DNA from 3 places in the Ruegeria sp. CH6 genome. Region 2 is predicted to be linked to each of the others. Evidence: riboswitches for the same ligand, from Rfam matches in the RefSeq annotation. Region 2 holds a riboswitch; each other region holds the start of a gene.
The links. Region 2 has a riboswitch for thiamine pyrophosphate ahead of thiD (bifunctional hydroxymethylpyrimidine kinase/phosphomethylpyrimidine kinase). Riboswitches for the same ligand answer to the same signal wherever they lie in the genome.
Positions count from the first base shown of each region.

Region 1: another riboswitch for thiamine pyrophosphate. It lies ahead of thiB (thiamine ABC transporter substrate binding subunit); the one in region 2 lies ahead of thiD (bifunctional hydroxymethylpyrimidine kinase/phosphomethylpyrimidine kinase).
Region 3: another riboswitch for thiamine pyrophosphate. It lies ahead of thiC (phosphomethylpyrimidine synthase ThiC); the one in region 2 lies ahead of thiD (bifunctional hydroxymethylpyrimidine kinase/phosphomethylpyrimidine kinase).

Region 1 is NZ_JBQFQS010000005.1:201,065-207,985, reverse strand. It holds gene ACR0CW_RS13590 (ArsB/NhaD family transporter) at 1-8, shown strand, start outside; gene ACR0CW_RS13585 (thiamine ABC transporter ATP-binding protein) at 184-876, opposite strand; gene ACR0CW_RS13580 (thiamine/thiamine pyrophosphate ABC transporter permease ThiP) at 863-2,410, opposite strand; gene thiB (thiamine ABC transporter substrate binding subunit) at 2,386-3,366, opposite strand; TPP riboswitch at 3,399-3,505, opposite strand; gene ACR0CW_RS13570 (VOC family protein) at 3,656-4,033, opposite strand; gene ACR0CW_RS13565 (winged helix-turn-helix transcriptional regulator) at 4,073-4,657, shown strand; gene ACR0CW_RS13560 (glutathione S-transferase) at 4,634-5,290, opposite strand; gene queF (preQ(1) synthase) at 5,369-5,833, opposite strand; gene queE (7-carboxy-7-deazaguanine synthase QueE) at 5,849-6,550, opposite strand; gene queD (6-carboxytetrahydropterin synthase QueD) at 6,547-6,900, opposite strand; gene queC (7-cyano-7-deazaguanine synthase QueC) at 6,900-6,921, opposite strand, start outside.
Region 2 is NZ_JBQFQS010000012.1:83,562-90,482, forward strand. It holds gene dnaK (molecular chaperone DnaK) at 1-910, shown strand, start outside; gene dnaJ (molecular chaperone DnaJ) at 985-2,133, shown strand; TPP riboswitch at 2,262-2,367, shown strand; gene thiD (bifunctional hydroxymethylpyrimidine kinase/phosphomethylpyrimidine kinase) at 2,410-3,213, shown strand; gene thiO (glycine oxidase ThiO) at 3,210-4,187, shown strand; gene thiS (sulfur carrier protein ThiS) at 4,171-4,365, shown strand; gene ACR0CW_RS19000 (thiazole synthase) at 4,368-5,138, shown strand; gene ACR0CW_RS19005 (thiamine phosphate synthase) at 5,135-5,731, shown strand; gene ACR0CW_RS19010 (HesA/MoeB/ThiF family protein) at 5,728-6,690, shown strand; gene ACR0CW_RS19015 (ABC transporter substrate-binding protein) at 6,710-6,921, shown strand, end outside.
Region 3 is NZ_JBQFQS010000004.1:316,639-323,559, reverse strand. It holds gene ACR0CW_RS12310 (hypothetical protein) at 1-1,627, shown strand, start outside; TPP riboswitch at 1,769-1,888, shown strand; gene thiC (phosphomethylpyrimidine synthase ThiC) at 1,998-3,788, shown strand; gene ACR0CW_RS12300 (nucleotidyltransferase family protein) at 3,903-4,253, shown strand; gene ACR0CW_RS12295 (hypothetical protein) at 4,340-5,383, opposite strand; gene ACR0CW_RS12290 (DUF7055 domain-containing protein) at 5,738-6,921, opposite strand, start outside.

The DNA of each region.
Region 1 (6,921 bases), on a different contig from region 2:
ACTTCTGACGCATTGCGTTAGATGCGAAACGGCCTTTCATTGTCAGGGGCATGTGAACCTTTGGTTTCATGCCCCTGACGGGCCTTATCTATCTCTACGTACTATGAGAGTGCACGATGCAGCACAGAATGCCCTGACAATGTGCAGGCCTAACATCTGGCAAATCGCCTTGTGCCGAAGCGACTATCCCAGGTAGTTGCGCAGGCTGGGTGGTGGGTTGTCGAGCAACTCTGTCGTTTCAACCGGCGAATGGGCCTGACCTTCGGCAACGAGTATTGTCTGATCGGTAATGCGGCGCGCGTCCTGCGGATCGTGACTGATCATCAACAGAGTTGTGCCAGTCCCCTCAATCAAATCAGCAACTAAATCCAGCATTTCGGCTTTCAAAGCAGGGCCAAGTGCAGCGAACGGTTCATCCAGCAATAGCACCTGACGTCGTTGAACGAGCACTCGGGCCAAAGCCACCCGACTTTGCTGCCCGCCAGATAGCTCAGCGGGTTTGCGAGTGCCCATTCCCGCCAGACTCACACGTGCCAGGGCGGTTTGGACCTCACCTTGTTCGTCAGGGCTTAGTCGTCCATTTGGGCGCACGCCCAAAGCGATATTCTGCTCAGCGGTCAAATGAGGGAACAGGTTGCCGTCCTGAAACAGCATGGCCAGGGGACGCTTGCCCGGTGGCAGGTCTGTTATCTCGGTACCCTGCCAGAATATTTGACCCTGAGTTAGGGAACGAAAACCGGCAATGGTTTCCAGCAATGTCGATTTACCTGCACCTGATGGGCCAATGATTGCAACGCTCGCCCCGGGTTCGATGCCAAGATCGGCGTGCAGGGTGAAATTACCATTTTCAATGACGCAATCACTAAGCTTCAGCATGCCAGCGTCCTCCGCGATCCAATATCCAGAACGCCGACATGGACAACAGCAGCAAAAGCAGCGCCCCTCCGGCGGCGGCTTGCATTTGATAAGCTCCCATCAGGCGGTAAATCTGTAAAGGCAGCGTTGCTATCTGGGCGTCTGCGAACAGTGCGATCACCCCGAGATCTCCCATCGAAAGGGCTGCGGCCAGCCCGGCTGCAAAACCGATCTGCGCGCGCATTCGAGGAAGCAGAATGCGGACAAAGAAGGTCATGTTGGTCATGTCGAGGGAAAGCGCCAGTCGGCCGTGTCGCGACACCACATCGCGCGCGGCCGGGACAAGAATGCGCAATGCGAAGGGCAGAGCCATAACTGCGTTGACCAGCGCCGTCACCGGAAGCGCAAGCGCTGTCGGGTTGGCCACAGGCCTGACAAGGATGAACAGTCCAGTACCAATCACCAGCGGTGATGCGGCCAGCCCGAGGATGCCGCTGAGCTCAACAATGCCATAGCGCCCGGTCGCGACAGCGGTGGCCATGGGCAGCGCCAGCAGCAGCAAGATTACAGTGCTCGCGGCCGCCACCATGACCGAGGTCAATGCGGCGCGGAACACCAAAGCTGGCGTTTCGAAGAGACCAGCAAATCCTGAAATCACAACAGATGCCAAAGGAAGCAGCAGGAACGCGGCCGCTGCAATGATCCATAAGGCATCGGCAATGGGCGCGCCGCCATCCCACCGGCGGATGGGGCGATCCAGCCCGGTGCCGAAGCCGTCTCCGCGAGAAAACCTTAGGGCGGCCAAAGCTGCAGCGGCAGTCAGGGCCAGTTGTAGCGCCGACAACAGTGCAGCACGGCCGAGGTCAAAGTCATAGGTAAAGGCCTGATAGATCGCGAGTTCGATTGTGGTCGCACGGGGCCCGCCACCCAGAGTCAGCGCAACAGCAAAACTGGTCAGGCAAATGGCGAAGATTACCGCAAGCACGCCCGGTAAAATCCGTCTTAGCATCGGCAACTCGATCAACCGGAACATGGCCATTCCGTTGCAGCCTAACTGAGCAGCGAGGCGAAATCGCTCGGCCGGAATTTCTTGCCATCCCTGCAGGATGAGGCGCGTGGCAAGGGGCAAATTGAAGAATACATGGGCCAATACCACACCATGCAGACCGTAGATGCGAATGGGTGCGAAGCCAAAATAGCCCAATATATCAGAGATCCAGCCGGCCCGACCAAAGACCTGCAGCAATCCGATTATCGCAACGATAACGGGAAGAATGAACGGCGCGCCAAGCAGCGCAATCAGCGCGCGACGCCCGGGAAACCGTCGCCGGGCGAGTGCTCGTGCAACCGGAACCGCCAATCCAATACTGAACAGAGCGGAAAGTATCGCTTGGGTAAGTGTAAAGCGCAGGGCAGCCCAGTCGGCCGGACCAAATCCACCGCCTGCTTCGGCACGCAGGGCGACTGCGGCCAGCGTGCCCAGTATCAGCGCGGCGACTAGGGCAGCCGCGCCGATACCCGGCAATGGGCTTACTGGCTGAGCGCGCTCAACCATTCTGCAAGTGCCTGATCCCGCACGTCGGCGGCTTCATCGGGTGAAAAGAGCAGAGCCTTTTCCGGAACGGTCAGGGTTTCAAACCCTTCGGGCAACCCAGCTGCCGGGGTCACTGCCGGGTACATCCAGTTGGTTGTAGGAATAATCTGCTGGAACGCATCCGAAACCATGAATTCCAGGAATTGATCCGCCAGTTCCGGCTGATCAGTCCCGGCGAGTTTCCCTGCCACTTCAACCTGCATGTAATTACCTTCGTCAAAGACAACCGCCGATTTCGAAGCGTCTTCTTCAGCGATCAGGTGATAGGCCGGAGAGGTGGTATAGCTGAGGACCATATCCGATTCACCTTCGAGGAACAGACCATAGGCCTCGGACCACCCTTTGGTGACTGTTACGATATTGTCTGCAAGACCAGCCCAGATTTCGGGTGCCTCGTCGCCATAGGCCGCCTTCACCCACAACAACAGACCAAGACCGGGTGTGGAAGAACGTGGATCCTGAATGATGATCTTTGTCTCGCTGTTCGCCAATTCACGGAAATTCGCTGGGGCCGAGTAATCAGCGTTGTGAACAAAGGCGAAATAGCCCCAGTCGTAGGGCGCAAAAACGTCGTCGGTCCATTCAATCGGCAGCGCGTAGTCAGCTGTAACGGAACTGGGTGCAAACAGACCGGTTTCCTTGGCCGCATTAATTAGACTGGTATCCAGTCCCAGCACCACGTCAGCTTCCGAGTTTTCGCCCTCAAGCCGGATACGTGACAGCAGGGCGGCGCCATCTTCAACGCCAACAAGATTCAGATCGCAATTGCAGACCGCTTCAAAAGCTTCTTCGACCTGCGGACCCGGCCCCCAGTCCGAGACAAAGCTGTCATAGGTGTACACGGTGAGCTGAGGTTTGTCGGCGGCAATAGCCGAAGTTGCACTCAGTAATCCCGCAGCAATCAGCAGATGTTTCATATCATCCTCCATTGCGGCGAGAGGGCAAGGATGGATGAAACCGTCACCTTTCCCTCCGCCGGTTCTAGCCGGTTCAGGTTCAACGGGTTCGCCTGATAGGCATCTCAGCGCGGCATGCCACGCACCCCGAGGTGAAGCTGTGATTAGGAGGATGGAGACCCGATTACAACTATAATCGCGTCACCCAGGGTGCACGAACCGAAAGGTAGCGCTCACAAATTGCTCATATCTGACATTAATTGCAGATCGTTGCCGCAACTTCGGCAACGATCCTTGAGTCTACAATTCCTCAGGACCCGCCCGTCAAATCTTGGGCAAGCATGAAGGCATTGCCATCGGGGTCATAGAATGTTGCCGTCTTGACCATGCCTTCGACTACATCTGTTGGGCCGTCAAACTGAACATCAGCCTGTTCTAGCTTTTGCCTTGCGCTGTCTAGGTCGGCGATGCCGAATACAGGGACGCAGTTTCCGGGCGCGGGTTTGGTGTGCTCACCAAGCCCAAGGGTTACGCCCTTGGTCAGGGTTTCTAGCTCTGACCAACCTGCCTCATCTGCATGATAAAGCGTTTTGAAGCCAAGCATGCTCTCGTACCAATCGGCGCTGGCGTGACGATCCTTAACCGACAGCGCAATTGTTATGGTTTCTTCCAGGGAAATGAGCGGCATCATCTTTCCTTTTAAGGTAAAATATAGTAACTATACTTTATGTACATTGATGCACTTGTCAACATCACTTCGCGGGCGTGGGCCCTGCCCATTCTTTCCAATCTTCACGAAGGTGTCCCTGGGCGGCAGGCGCCATTGTTGGCTGCAACCGGCGCGGGCCGTACGTCATTCTCTCAGAGTGTAGATCATCTCATCCAAATTGGATTGCTTGAGCGAAACCCGGGCTACGGCCATCCGTTGCGACCGGAATTTCGACTGACACAGCGTGGTGCAGTGGCAGCCCGGTTCGCCAATCAGATCCTGTCTGCGACCAGCGAAGATAATCAGGATCTGCTTCGGCGCTCATGGACGTTGCCGGTTCTGGCAACCCTTCACGAACTGAGCCACTTTAACGAGATCAGGCGAAACCTGCTGACGATCACTGATCGCGCCCTCTCACAGTCCTTGCGGATGATGGAAGAGCGGGACTGGGTGCAACGCGACATCGATGATGGCGCACGGCCACCCCGTGCGACTTACCATCCGATAAATACCGGTGAAACAATCACAGCAATCACAGGTCCGGTGATTGTGTTCAAAACCGGTTCGCAGTTGCGGCAGTTAAAGGTCGGAGACAGCGTCTGAGGTTCCGAACCAGATCGGCACATCACCTTCTGACCAAGGGGCGTATTTGTGCATGATTTGCCCAAAGGTGTCGCTTGCCAGAAACTGGTCCAGCCATCTGATCAGGTTGGGCCAAGGCTGAGCGTCAAACCACACACGGTCAATATTTGCGAACTGGCGCACGAATGGCAGCATTGCCAGATCTGCAATCGTTGGTCGATCTCCGAACAGCCACGCCTGCCCATCCAGTTTTTGGTCAAAGTCGGTCAGATAGGTGGCAGCTTTTTGTCGCTCAACCTCTTCGTCCAGATCGGGATATCGCGTGGCGTATTTGGTGTGATCCAGCGCATCCTTGAACGGGCCGTCATTTGTTGAGATCAGCTCCCAACCTTCCTTTGGCATATCGAGCAACTGTTGGGGGTCGCTCTCTTCCAAAGCCCAGATCATAATGTCCAGACTCTCATCCAGAACCTGATCATTGGTTCGAAGTGCGGGCACTGTCCCAGACGCTGAAGTATCAAGAAAAGCCTGTGGTTTGTCCCGCAGCAGGATCTCACGCAGCTCGACCTTTACACCCGCGCTGACCAGCGCGAGGCGCGCCCTCATCGCATAAGGACACCGACGAAACGTCCAGAAAACAGGGTGCTGAGCCATATCGCGATCTATCCGGCTTTCTGTGTCATAGTCAAATATGCGGGCGCAGCGCTCGATTGCCCCGCCCGCATCATCAGCTCAGCCGCGCCCGCGATACGGTGGCACTCCCTGATCGGGAATCCAGACGCCTTCGGGCATCGCACCGGTTTGCCAGAACACATCAATCGGTATGCCCCCGCGCGGATACCAATATCCGCCGATACGCAGCCAGCGGGGTTCAAGGAACTCTGTCAGACGCCGCGCGATCGAGATTGTGCAATCCTCGTGAAATGCACCGTGGTTCCGGAAAGAACCAAGGAACAGTTTCAGTGACTTGCTTTCGACCAGCCACTCACCCGGTACGTAGTCGATCACCAGATGTGCAAAGTCGGGTTGTCCCGTCATCGGGCAGAGCGAGGTAAATTCGGGTGCCGTAAAGCGAACGTTGTAGTCCACGTCCGCCTGCGGGTTCTGGACACGCTCCAGCTCGGCCTCTTCGGGGCTGGCAGGCATCTGTGTTGAGCCGCCCAACTGGGTGAGATTGCTGTAGATGCTGTCACTCATGTGTTTCTCCTTTGCTCAGACGCCGCGCTTGTTACCCCAGACAAGTACATGCAGCTGGGGAAGAATACGGGGTCTGAACCATCGTGCGTTAAGGGTTGTGTCGATCAGCCATTCCAATCGTCCTGTCGTTTCACCCAGGTCGATGGGTTCCGTGGGATCGCTGTTCGGATTTCCGGGCTGAAGATAGAGCGGCAGATCCGGATAACGATCTGCAACTTCGCGCGCCCAATCAAAATCAGCACCATCGAAGATCACAATCTTCAGGACGGTATGGGTTGGGCGTGCAGCCAAGCAGGCGTCAAACTGACCCCAATCCATCATTTCCCCGCTGCTTGGCGGTTTGGGGCTCAGGATCAGCATGTTGAGATCTGAGAACCACGGCTTGGCGATCGAGCCCTGGGTTTCGCAGGCAAATCCGTATCCATGTTCCTTGCCCAGTGCAATGAGCGGGGCGAAATCCTGAATGGCCGGATTGCCGCCTGACAGCGAAACGGTCAATGGTTGCCCGCCGGACAGGCGTTGGACCTCGGCCCAGACCGTCTCGGCCTTCATCGGGGTCCAGTCATGACGATAGTCGCTATCGACTGCATGGGGGCTGTCGCACCACGAACAACGAAAATCACATCCGCCGGACCTGACAAAGACCGTCGGTTCGCCGATCAGTGCGCCTTCGCCCTGTACAGTGGGGCCGAAGATCTCGGATATCCTCAAGCTCATGGCCGATACTCCGCCCAGGTCTTAGGTGTTTCAGATACCTTGACGGCCGCCGTTTCTGGCCAGCGGGCTGAACACCATTCATAGAAGTGACGCGCCAGGTTCTCGGCGGTTGAGATTTCGTTCATCACATCGTTCAGATGTCGGTGATCAAAGCTGTCGTCGATATAGGTCTTGAGGGGCTTCAGTTCCTGATAGTCCCGAACAAAACCGTCCTGATTCAATTCGGCTGCGGCCAGTTCGACCACCACGATATAGTTATGCCCATGCAGCCGTGCGCATTGATGTGTTTCGGGCAGGTGGCCCAGCTGATGTGAGGCAGAGAAGTGAAACTCTTTGGTGATCCGGAACATCAGTCTTGCTTTCCTGCAACC
Region 2 (6,921 bases):
TCTGGTCGGTGGTATGACCCGGATGCCGAAAGTGATCGAAGAGGTCACCAAGTTCTTCGGTAAAGAGCCGCACAAGGGTGTGAACCCGGACGAAGTTGTTGCCATGGGCGCCGCCATTCAGGCCGGTGTTCTGCAGGGCGACGTCAAAGACGTGGTTCTGCTGGACGTGACCCCGCTGTCGCTGGGCATCGAGACGCTGGGTGGCGTGTTCACCCGCCTAATCGACCGCAACACGACGATCCCGACCAAAAAGTCTCAGGTCTTCTCGACCGCTGAGGACAATCAGAACGCCGTGACCATCCGCTGTTTCCAGGGTGAGCGCGAAATGGCCGCGGACAACAAGATCCTGGGTCAGTTCAATCTGGAAGAGATCCCGCCCGCACCGCGCGGCATGCCTCAGATCGAGGTGACTTTTGACATCGATGCCAACGGCATTGTCTCGGTTTCGGCCAAGGACAAAGGCACCGGCAAAGAGCAGAAGATCACCATCCAGGCCTCGGGCGGTCTGTCGGACGAAGATATCGACAAGATGGTCAAGGACGCCGAGGAAAACGCCGAGGCAGACAAGGCCCGCAAAGAGCTGGTCGAAGCCAAGAACCAGGCCGAAAGCCTTGTTCACGCGACCGAGAAATCGATCGAGGAACATGGCGACAAGGTCGACCCGTCGACCGTCGAAGCGATCGAGCTGGCCGTTGCCGCGCTCAAGGATGAGCTGGAAACGGACAATGCGGACAAGATCAAGTCGGGCATCCAGAACGTGACCGAAGCGGCCATGAAACTGGGTGAAGCCATCTATAAGGCGCAAGCGGAAGAGGGCGAAGATGAGCCTGCCGCCGCGGATGCCGCACCGGGTGATGACGATATTGTCGATGCCGAGTTCGAAGATCTGGACGACGACAAGCGTAACTAACGGGTAACCGGGCCAATTTGGGCCGGTCCGGTTGCCGGGCCGGCCCGATTACGTTGAGGCATAAGGAAATACTGATGTCAAAACGCGACTATTACGAAGTGCTCGGCGTGTCCAAGAGCGCTTCGTCGGATGAAATCAAAAAGGGCTTTCGCAAAAAAGCCAAAGAGCTTCATCCAGACCGCAACAAGGACAATCCGGATGCTGAAGCGCAGTTCAAAGAGGCCAACGAGGCCTATGATGTGCTGCGTGATGCCGACAAAAAAGCAGCTTATGACCGCTTTGGTCATGCTGCGTTTGAGAACGGCATGGGTGGCGGTGGTCGTCCCGGTGGCGGATTTGGCTCTGGTGATTTCTCCAGCGCGTTTTCGGATGTCTTCGACGATCTGTTCGGCGATTTCATGGGTGGCCAGCGTGGCGGCGGCGGTGGACGTCGTGCGGCACGTGGATCGGACCTGCGCTACAATCTGCGCGTAACGCTGGAAGAAGCCTATTCCGGCCTGCAGAAAACTATCAATGTACCCACTGCCGTGGCCTGTTCATCCTGTGATGGCACCGGTGCGGAAAGTGGTGTTGAGCCAACAACCTGTCCGACCTGTTCGGGTATGGGCAAGGTGCGGGCGCAACAGGGCTTCTTCACGGTCGAACGAACCTGTCCGACCTGTTCTGGCCTTGGTCAGATCATCAAGAACCCCTGTAAATCCTGCAACGGCGCGGGCCGTGTCGAAAAAGAGCGTGCTCTTTCGGTCAATATCCCTGCCGGTGTTGAAACCGGTACTCGTATTCGCCTTGCTGGCGAGGGTGAGGCCGGAATGCGGGGTGGCCCTCCGGGGGATCTCTACATATTTGTCGAAGTCGCGCAGCATCAGCTGTTCGAGCGTGACAGCATAAACCTTTACTGCCGCGTTCCGGTAAGCATGGCCAAGGCTGCGCTGGGCGGTTCGATCGAAGTACCGACCATTGATGGTGGTCGTGGTCGCGTGCAGATCCCGGCCGGCAGCCAGTCTGGCCGCCAGATGCGTCTGCGTAGCAAGGGTATGCCCGCGCTGCGTGGTGGCGGAGTTGGCGACATGTTCATCGAACTGGCCGTCGAGACACCGGTGAACCTGACCAGCCGTCAGAAAGAACTGCTGCGTGAGTTCGAGGATCTGGGCGAAGACAACCACCCGGAATCAAAGAGCTTTTTCTCATCTGTCAAATCCTTTTGGGATGGGATGAAGGGCTAAGAGCCCAGCAATCAAGAATGTCAGGCCGGTTCGTCAGAGCCGGCCTTTTTTTGTTCCTTAGGTCCAGTTTGATCTGAAACCGGTTCAGATTGGCCCTTGAAACCCGGTCCAAGCCCTGAGATTGTCCGCGCGAACCGTTGGGGTGCCCCGTCTTGGGGCTGAGAGGCGTGAATGCGCTAACCCATCGAACCTGATCCGGGCAATACCGGCGTAGGGAACGGTCTTAGTGCACAGACGTTTTCCATGCCCGTTGCCCTTTGAATATGGAGCAACGACATGGCGCATATTGCCCTGACAATCGCAGGATCGGACAGCGGAGGTGGTGCCGGAATTCAGGCCGACCTCAAGGCGATGTCCGCGCTGGGTGTCTATGGCGCCAGCGTTCTGACCGCAGTGACGGCGCAAAACACTCAGGCGGTGACCGCGGTACACGGCATCCCGTTGGAGGTGATCTCCGCGCAGATCGAAGCGGTTCTGAGCGACCTCGACGTCGGTGCGATCAAAATCGGGATGTTGGCAACACCCGAAATCATCCAGACAGTGGCTCAGGGGATTTCTGGTTTCGAAGGTCCGGTTGTGCTTGACCCGGTGATGGTCGCTAAATCCGGTGATGCCCTGTTGGCCGCTGAGGCGGTTCAGACCTTGCGTGACGTGCTGTTGCCCCGTGCAACGGTGATAACGCCCAACCTGCCCGAAGCAGCCTGTCTGCTGGAACAAACCGCAGCCAGGACGCCCGAAGATATGATCGCCCAAGGTCTTGGCCTTTGTGAGATGGGTGCACGTGCCGTTCTGATGAAAGGCGGTCATGGAGAGGGCGAAATCTGCCACGACTTACTGATTGATGCGTCGGGTAAAGTGGCTGATTTCAAAGCGCCTCGCAAATCCACAAGAAACACTCACGGCACCGGGTGCACATTGTCATCTTCGATTGCCGCCGGACTTGCACAGGGATTGAACCTGACAGAAGCAGTGACTCAGGCGCATGGATATCTGCAGGGCGCAATTGCCCGCGCAGATGACCTTTGCATAGGGCAGGGCCATGGTCCGGTGCACCATTTCCATCAGGTCTGGTCGGCGTGACGGTCTGGTCTGTCATAGGTGCCGGTGTTGCCGGTCTGGCGGTCGCGAGTGAACTGGTTTCCCGCGGCGCACGCGTTCAGGTCTTTGATCCTGGCGGCCCGCCTGGCCCACATGGGTGTTCCTGGTGGGCTGGTGGCATGCTGGCACCATGGTGTGAATACGAGAACGCCGAGGAACCTGTGCTGCGACTGGGTCAACAGGCCATCGATTGGTGGGCGGGCCGGACGCAGGTACACCGATGCGGAACCCTTGTTGTTGCCAATGCCCGGGATTTGCCGGATCTGCGTCGTTTCGCACGTCGTACCGAAGGTTTTGAACAGGTTGAACAGGCGAAAATTGCCGCATTAGAGCCTGACTTACATGGATTCGGAAAGGGCTTGCATTTTAGCGCAGAGGCGCATGTCGATCCCCGGCAGGCGCTGAACTATCTCTATCGTCAGCTGCGCGAACAGGGGGTGGAGTTTCATCAGAAACTCGCACCTGCGAAGTTGGAGAATCCAATCGACTGCCGCGGGCTGCATGCGCGTGAGTACTTGCACGATCTGCGCGGCGTGAAGGGTGAGATGCTGGTAATCCGCTGCCCGGATGTGGCGCTGAACCGCCCCGTACGCCTGCTGCATCCACGCATGCCGCTTTACATCGTGCCGCGCGGCGACGGCATTTACATGCTGGGTGCCACGATGATCGAATCCGAAGACAGCAGCCGTATCACTGCGCGTTCGATGCTGGAGCTGCTGAGCGCGGCCTATGCCCTGAACCCAGCCTTTGGAGAGGCAGAGGTGTTGGAAATCGGTGTCGATCTTCGCCCAGCCTTTCCTGACAACCTGCCACGCATCCGGCGGCTGGGTCGGACAATCTATGCCAATGGCCTCTATCGCCACGGCTATCTGCTGGCGCCTGCATTGGCGCAGGGCGTTGCCGATCTGGCGTTGGAAAACAAACACTCGGAGATGGTTGATGAAGATCGTCCTTAACGGTGAATCGCGCGACGTGCGCGCGGAAACCTTGTCTGAACTGCTGAAGGAATGCGGGTTCTCTGGTCGCGTTGCCACGGCAGTGAACGAAGATTTCGTCCCGTCCAGTCTGCGCATTGCCCACAAACTGGCCGAAGGCGACCGGATCGAAGTTGTTGCGCCAATGCAGGGGGGCTGAGCATGAAACGGTTTTACGGCACCGATTTGCCAACCCCCCTGATGCTGGGAACAGCGCAATATCCCAGCCCTGCTATTCTGGAACAGGCTTTTCGCCAAAGCGCAGCAGGCGTGGCCACGGTTTCGCTCCGCCGTGAAGGGGCGGGCGGCGCGGGACAGACGTTCTGGTCCATGATCCGTGAGCTTGGCGTGCTGGTTTTGCCGAACACGGCTGGATGCCACACGGTCAAAGAGGCAGTTACCACGGCTCATATGGCACGTGAGGTGTTTGATACGCCCTGGATCAAGCTGGAACTGATCGGTCACACGGACAGCCTGCAGCCGGATGTGTTTCAGTTGGTCGAGGCCGCTCGCATCCTGACCGAGGATGGGTTTCAGGTGTTCCCGTACACAACGGACGATCTGATCGTCGGAGAACGGTTGCTGGCCGCCGGCTGCGAGGTCCTGATGCCCTGGGGCGCGCCAATCGGGTCAGGTCGCGGGCTGAACAACGAATACGCATTGCGTGCCATGCGTGCTGAATTCCCGGATGTGCCACTGGTTGTTGATGCAGGCATCGGTCTGCCAAGCCATGCGGCCCACGCAATGGAACTGGGCTTTGATGCCGTTCTTCTGAACACAGCCGTTGCCCGTGCGGGTGATCCGGCTGCGATGGCCAAGGCGATGGCACTGGCGGTTCAGGCCGGACAATTGGCCCATCAGGCCGATCCGATCGAAGCGCGCGACATGGCCGAGGCCTCTACTCCCGTTATTGGAAAGGCGTTCCTGTCATGACCCTTGATCGATTTTATCCAATCTTTGATCACTCTGACTGGTTGCGCCGAATGCTGCCTTTGGGGGTCAAGCTGGTACAGCTGCGCATCAAGGATCAGCCAGACGACGTCGTGCGTCACGAGATCGAAGTGTCACAAGCTCTGTGTCGCAAACATGGTGCTGTGCTGGTGGTGAATGACTACTGGCAGGCAGCTATCGAAGCGGGCTGTGACTGGATCCACTTGGGTCAGGAAGATTTGGACGACGCCGATCTCAAGGCGATCCGTAAGGCCGGTCTGAAACTGGGTGTTTCAACCCATGATGATGACGAGCTTGAGCGCGTATTGGCAATGGGCCCGAATTATGTCGCGCTGGGCCCAGTATACCCGACCATCCTGAAAAAGATGAAATGGCATCAACAGGGCTTGCCGCGGGTGACCGAATGGAAAGCACAGATAGGTGACACCCCCTTGGTCGGTATTGGCGGCATGAGTGTTGAACGCGCACGCGGCGTATTCGAGGCTGGCGCGGATATCGTTTCAGTTGTCACCGACATCACACTCAACGACGATCCCGAAGGGCGTGTGCGTGAATGGATCGAGGTCTGCAAATGACGCGCTATTCCCGACAGATGATCCTGCCCGAGGTCGGCGATGATGGGCAAAAACGCCTTTCCAGATCGCGGGTTCTTGTGATCGGAGCTGGTGGTTTGGCAGCACCTGTTTTGCCATTGTTGGCCGGGGCGGGGGTTGGTCATCTGTCGGTGATGGATGGGGATGTTGTTGAGCAATCGAACCTCCATCGCCAGACCTTGTTTACAGAGAAAGACTGCGGCCGCTCAAAGGCAGAGGCGGCGGCTCAGCGTTGCCGAGAACTAAACAGAGAAATCGAAATCTCGGAATTGAATCAGCCTCTAACAAGCGAAAATGTGGCAAACCTGGTATCCAAACATGATTTGGTGTTGGACTGCGCGGACAGCTACGCGGCCAGCTACACCTTATCAGACAGTTGCCTGGAGCTGAGAAAACCCCTGATCAGCGCGTCTGTTCTGGGGCTGTCGGGATATGTCGGTGGGTTCTGTGGCAGAGCCCCCTCATTGCGCGCGGTTTTCCCCAAAGCTCCTGATAGTGGTGCAAGCTGCGCCACAGCAGGGGTGCTGGGTCCCGTGGTTGCGATGTTGGGTTCGCTTCAAGCGCAGATGGCGTTGGGCGTCATCCTTGGTCTTGAGCCGAGCCCTCTGGGGCATCTCGTGCAGTTCGATGCGCGTACGTTCCGCAGTACCGGATTTCGCTTTGATCAAGCACCCGAGCCAGCACAGGCATTCCGCTTTGTTTCCGCCAGTCAGCTGAACGAGGCTGACGTGATTGTTGAGCTAAGGGATGCGCCGGAGGCGCCGGAGCTTATTCATCCGAACGCCAAACGGACGACTCCTGAAGATCTCATATCAGAGCCTAACAAAGGAAAAAGACTGGCCCTGTGTTGCTCGACCGGCCTGCGGGCATGGCGCGCTGCTGAACGTATTCAACCGGATTGGCCAGGCGAGATTGTCCTCGTCGCGGCCTCAACCTCGTGAACAGAAGGAAACGCGAGACATGAAAAAGCTGATTACAGCTGTTGCCCTGCTGGTCGCTACGCCTGCATGGGCCGAAGACAAGATGACTTTGTTGCTGGATTGGTTCGTGAACCCGGATCACGGACCGATCATCATTGCGCAGGAAAAGGGTTACTTTGCCGATCAGGGGCTTGAGGTTGAAGTCATTCCGCCTGCAGACCCGTCAGCCCCGCCGCGTCTGGTTGCAGCCGG
Region 3 (6,921 bases), on a different contig from region 2:
TTTTGACAGCACGCTCTCGAATTCTGGCACCATCAGTACCACCAGTATTTCAGGTGCAGATGATGCTACCGCGCGTGGCGTCTATGTGCGTGGGAACACCGGGGGTCGCGTTGCGAACACCGGCAGCATCATGGTTCGGGCCGAAGGTGCCCAGAATGTCAGAGCGCAGTCGATCCTGCTCTATGATGAGGTCACCGCAGACATCTCCAACACAGGCACCATCAGCGCCGCTGCAGCAATAGCGAACGGCACTAACGATGCCGAAGCGCTGGCTGCGGGTATCTGGGTCGAGAATATGCAGGGCACGTTCTCAAACACCGGATCTATCACGGCAAGCGCAACGGGTGGTCCCGCTGCGAATGCATATGGTCTGTATTTCGAGAACTTTGACGGCGTGATTACGGATGTAGGAACCATCTCGGCCACTTCCGACGGCGGTGATGCTTATGCGATCTATCTGGGAACCGGCAAAGGTGTCCTGAACGTAGATACGAAAGACAACATCTCGGGCCGGATCCGTGTTGGTGATCACGATGTGAATCTGGACGCACAAGGGGGTAGCAAAGTCTTCAGCTTTGAGGACGCCGCACCAACTGTGGGAACATTCACCACCAAGATTTCGGATCAGGACTCTGCCTGGTTTGTCCAGAACGAAGGTGGGGCAGCTCCGGTATATGCTGTCGTTGACGGGACCGACGTTGCAACGCCGGGCGATGTCGTCGCCATGTTTGGCAGCGTAGTAGGCAGCAGCGGCAATGCGCTGCAGTTCCAGCAAGCCCCGCAGGTAACACAAGGTGTTTCGTTCAGAAATGCGCCCGGTGCGACTTTCGGTGGGTTCCGCCCGTTTGCAATGATCGACGCAGAATATCGCGAGTTCGAGAATGATCCTGACGTCAAAACCGATGTGAAGCTGTTCAACGGCAGTGCCGGACTTTCCGGCCAGACAGAAAACGGCATTGCACTGGCTTTTGGTATGGGCGTGTTCACGGCCGATGGTGATAGCCGCACGACCGACTTTGACACCACCGGCTTCTATCTGGATGCAGCGGTGGGTCGCCAGTTTGGCGCGTTCACGGTTGAGGCCGGGCTTGGTTACGGCTGGCTTTCGACTGATCGAACACGTCAGATCACGGGCAGCGCCGATGCAAAGGCAGATTATGACAGCACACTGCTGACTGCACATATCGGTGTTGAGCGCGCGTTCGATGTCAGCGACAATTTCGGGCTGATCGGTTTTGCAGACGCCAGATATACCAATCAGAAGGATGATGGTTACACGGAAACCGGCTCGGTCGCGAATGCCACGGTCGGAGACATCACAACCGAGGTGATCGAAGCCCGGTTGGGTGCCGAAGTTGAAAAACAATTCAACAATGGCGGAGTTCTGTCAGGCCAGCTAAGCGGTGTGCTGCGCCGTGGTCTGGGGGATTCGCAGGCCGATGTCTCCGTCTTCTCATCAACTCAGAATGTGATCTTTGCATCGACAGACTTTACCGGTGCAAGCGTCGCAGTTGGTTATGAGAAAGATCTGGTTCAGGACATGCTGCTGGAGCTGAAGGCCGAACAGGAGATCGGCGATAATGCTCAGGGCCCGTTCCTGCGCGCCGGTCTTAAGTGGTCGTTCTAAAATAAAAATCTCTGCGGCACCTACCCGGTGCCGCAGAGACAAATTCCTGATGACAGCGCCCTCCTACCTAACGCTGTGTTTATGTAAATCGAAACATGGCTGAATAAGGGCTTGTCTCAGACGTGGTGCCTGAGCTAACCAAAGGTCACGCAGGGGAGTCCCACCGAGGGGACTGAGAGGCTGACGGGGCATTGCCCGGCGACGCGACCCTTTGAACCTGACCCAGTTGATACTGGCGTAGGAAGCTAGGGCGCGCAGGCCATGGATCCGGGCGGGCGCACTCCGAACAGGGGGCCGTACACCCTCTCGTTTCCCCAAGCCAAAACTCATCTGGTGTCTTTTTGAGTTGAACTGCTTGAGGAGCACCAACATGAATGTCCCCAACCCCAAAATCACCACAGGTGAACTGCCTGCTTCGTGTAAGATCTATGTGAATGGCACACTGCACCCTGACGTCCGCGTTCCAATGCGCGAGATTTCGGTCCACCCGACAGCGGGTGAGCCGCCGTTGCCGGTCTATGACAGCTCCGGCCCCTACACCGATCCGAACGTGATCACCGACATTCGACAAGGCCTGACACCATTGCGTCGCAAATGGATCGAATCGCGCGGCGATGTCGAGGAGTATGAAGGGCGCGAGATCAAGCCCGAGGATAACGGGTTTGTAGAAGGCGACCGCCTGACGCCCGAGTTTCCGGTGCGCCCGCGGCCTCTGCGCGCAACAGATGGCAAGGCGGTGACGCAACTCGCTTACGCCCGCGCCGGGATCGTGACGCCAGAGATGGAGTTCATTGCCATCCGCGAAAACCAGCTGCGCGAGGCCGTGGCCGAGCAACGTGAAGGCAATGATTGGGGTGCCAACATACCGGACTATGTGACTCCGGAATTTGTGCGGGATGAGGTCGCCGCAGGTCGCGCGATCATCCCCGCCAATATCAACCACCCCGAAAGCGAACCTATGATCATCGGGCGCAATTTTCTGGTCAAGATCAACGCCAATATGGGGACCTCGGCGGTGACCTCTTCGATGGAAGAGGAGGTGGACAAGATGGTCTGGTCGATCCGCTGGGGCGCCGACACGGTCATGGACCTGTCCACAGGCCGCAATATCCACAACACCCGTGAATGGATTATCCGCAACTCACCGGTTCCGATCGGCACCGTGCCGCTCTATCAGGCGCTGGAAAAGGTGAACGGCATTGCCGAGGACCTGACATGGGAGGTGTTCCGTGACACGCTGATCGAGCAGGCCGAACAAGGCGTGGACTATTTCACCATCCATGCGGGCGTGCGCCTGCACATGGTTCCAATGACGGTGAACCGGGTGACGGGCATCGTGTCGCGCGGCGGATCGATCATGGCCAAGTGGTGCCTGCATCACCACAAGGAAAGCTTCCTGTATGAGCATTTCGATGAGATTTGCGACATCTGCCGGGCCTATGATGTGTCGTTCAGTCTCGGGGACGGTCTGCGTCCCGGCTCCATTGCTGACGCCAATGACGAAGCACAGTTTGCCGAGCTCGAGACGCTGGGGGAGCTGACTAAGATCGCCTGGGCAAAGGACTGTCAGGTAATGATCGAAGGCCCCGGCCATGTGGCGATGCACAAGATCAAAGAGAACATGGACAAACAGCTGGAGTGCTGCCACGAGGCCCCCTTCTACACGCTTGGCCCCCTGACCACCGACATCGCACCCGGTTATGACCACATCACCAGTGGCATTGGCGCGGCGATGATCGGCTGGTTCGGTTGCGCGATGCTCTGTTACGTCACGCCCAAGGAGCATCTGGGGCTTCCGGATCGGGACGACGTGAAAACCGGCGTGATCACCTATAAGATCGCCGCCCATGCGGCGGATCTGGCAAAGGGACTTCCAGGCGCGCAACGCCGTGACGATGCCCTGTCGCGTGCCCGGTTTGAATTCCGTTGGGAAGATCAATTCAACCTGTCGCTCGACCCCGACACCGCGCGCGAATTCCACGACCAGACTCTGCCGAAACAAGCGCACAAGGTCGCTCATTTCTGTTCGATGTGCGGGCCGAAATTCTGCTCGATGCGGATCAGCCACGACATCCGGTCCGAGGCGCAAAAAGAAGGAATGGAGGCCATGGCCGCCAAGTTCCGGGAAGGTGGAGATCTTTACCTGCCTGTTGAAGACTGACCGGTATGGCGAGACCGGTCCAACCGGTCTCGCATCCGTCTGAAATACGGACCTAGGAGATGTTACATTGAACACCTAAATAGACCGCATCAGGCAAAAAAACAGGGTTTACCGGTGACTAACGGACTGAGTGAGCAACACAGCAACGCCATAAAATATTGGGCAAAGCAGCATTCAATTATTCGAAAAGTGATCCTCTTCGGCAGCCGGGCTCGTGGTACGCATTCCGCAAACAGCGACTTTGATCTGGCAATACAAGTGTTCCCGGCCAGCCCGCATCACTATGCTCAGATGGCCTATATGGACTGGCATGACCGCCGCGTGGAAGATCTGGAAGCTGCGCTGAATCACAGGGTTCAGCTTGAGTGGTTTGCACCGGGGGCAGGACTGGCCATCGAAAGATCGATAAAATCCGAAGGCGTCACGGTTTTCTTTCGTCAGTACTTCGAAGACGAGGCCGGTTAGTTGTTGCGTATGCGGCTGACTTGACTCGCAAAGCTTCGAAAACTGGTGCAGCGACTGCCGAAACGGTTGGCGAAGCCCGAAGGGCTTCAGCCAGTCACTGTATAGACGGTGCTGAGTATCCACAACGCAGCGGCCAGCAATGCAAAGGTCGCTACCGTGGATACTCCGAAACCCAGCACATTGGCATTGCGATACGGGCGCATCAGATTGTCAAACCCTGATTGGTTCAGGGGCCCTTCACTCACCTTAAGTTCTGCAATGAAGTGAGACATCATGGGGGTGTTTCTGGCAATCAGCGTACCCAGACCACGGCACATGATCCACAACGTTGGCAGGAGGGGCGGAATACAGGCAATGCTCAGCACAATGGCAGCCGGAACACCACCCTCACGGAACGGACCTACCAGGTTCACCCAGTCGTTACTTACGCTCTCAGGTGTCAAAACCAAGATCGCATAGAGAACGAACACCATCAGAAACGGGATAATCAGCGCTAGCACAAGTCCGATCGCCGCAATGCAGACCAGCCCGGCGAGGATGGCCACATCACCGGCATCATGCCATCGCAACGCGCTGAGAATTTCGACCATCGCGACAAACGCAAGCCACGCACTGACGGCGATAAATAGGATGAAGATCAACATCGCTCCGTGGGTCGCACCCAGATTACCCAGATACCCCAACACAAATGCCGCAGACAGAGCCAACCCAAGCACAAAGGCCATCTTGCGCTCGTTCGGCACCAAAGTGACCAGGAAACCGGACATCATAAACAGCCCAGTGTTTTCGAAGACCCGACTATGCACAATCAGAAACACACCGTAGCCGATCTGATACGCCAGATCATAGTAAGTATCTGATCCCCCGAAGAAACGGGCACTCAGCTTGTCCCGATCTACTGCCGCCGCCACAAACGCAAACATGGGCAGCACGCTGATGGCTGCCTGAAACCAACGCTTGTTCGCTGGAACGTCATCGTTAAAAAAGCTCCACGCTCCGTAGGTTGTGATATCAAAAAGCGCCCAGCCCAAGTAGATTGCACTGACCACAAAGACGGAGGATAGCCCAAGTGCCCAAGCCACCGTTTTCAAAGTAAACGGACTTTCGCCGTAGCGGAAACTAAACAACATCGTTGGGTCCGCGCTGGGGTCAATGAATGTGTAAGGCCCACGCAACAAATACAGGCCAATTGTCCCCTGCCGGGTTTGTGGGTTTGCGATCAGGTCGATTTCTGCCGGCCGCGGATTGCGAGACCGTAACCCCACTAATATTGCGAATAAGCCTGCGACCAAAACGATTGAATTCATTGTCATAAATAAGATCCGAACTGATGCTTTGGATTTTCTCTCATCCGAGAAGGTGGTGAAATTAAGGCTCGTGTCCGACTATGAGAATTCTAAGTTCAAATTGGACCGTTTCATCAATCCGCAGGTTGGGTGGTATCAATCAGGCAAACAGCGCTGCAAGAGCGGCGTTTGCTTGTTTCAGTAATCATAGACCCTGACAAAAATCGGCTCGGGTGCAGGAATCGGATGGAGGCCGGAATATGGTTTGTGCGCAGGCAGCAGGAAAACAGGCCAATCGACAGCGCCATCCAAACGCACGCGATTTGGCCCTGGTTGCAACAACACCGGTAGCTGCACTGGTTCGTCCTCGACCAACAATGACACCGCCACTGGTTGCCCGCTTTTGTCGAACAGTCCGAATTCCTGCTCAAGAGGCGTTTCAAACGTCACTTCGCTGACATCCGATAAGCGAACTCCCGGAATGCCAATGTTCGGCGCAACCCGAACATAGGAGTTTTTAAGAAACGGTTTCATCAGCTCGCGCAGTTTTTGGGTTCGGTAGGTGTCAATGATCAAATGCGGCGGTACGGCACGCAGTTTGCGCATGAAGTCCGAAGCTTCGCCTTCGGTATTCGCGATGTGAACCTGTCGCGTATCAAGCCACCGGCGCTGAGATTCCGCGTGGTTTGACAGCATACCGATACCATCAAAGTACTTTTCGTTGGGCCCAAGCAGAGTTTCGACCTGCCGGATGAGATCAATCTCAGCCCGGTTGTCGTGTTCAATATACGTGATGTTGCGGGCAAAGCTGAGAAGAACGGCAACGATCCATACCGCATGGATCAATTTGGCCTGAAACTTGCCGCGTGCCGCGTAGTCCAGTGTGGCCGGGGCCCAAAGGCACAGAAACGGGATCACCATGATAAACACATAGGGCCAGGGCTGATTATGACGTGCAATCAGCACGATCATGACAAGGGTGAAAACCAGCGCAACCCTATGCCCGGACGTCAGCGTCCTCCATCTGTAGAGACTTGCCAGCAGTCCAAAAGCGGCGAGCAGATAAGGAAGCAGATTTCGCTCGATCGTCTGCCCATAAAACATCCCCAAAGTGGTGTAATAGACATGTCCGCTTGTGGCGACCCTGAGCGGACCTTGGAAAAGAGAGGTCAGTATCGTCAGACTGTCCCAGCCACCGAACGCGATGCTGTAGACAAGAATGGGAATGACCCACCCGGCGACCAGCATTAGGCCGCGCCTAAGTGCAGTTAGTAGATCCAGACGCAAAAGCGCCTCAACCACCAGTCCAAGGCCAAGCGCGAGATTGAAGTAAACCGCCTTTTGCGTCGCGATGAAGGCAAGCCCGCTGAACAATCCGGCGA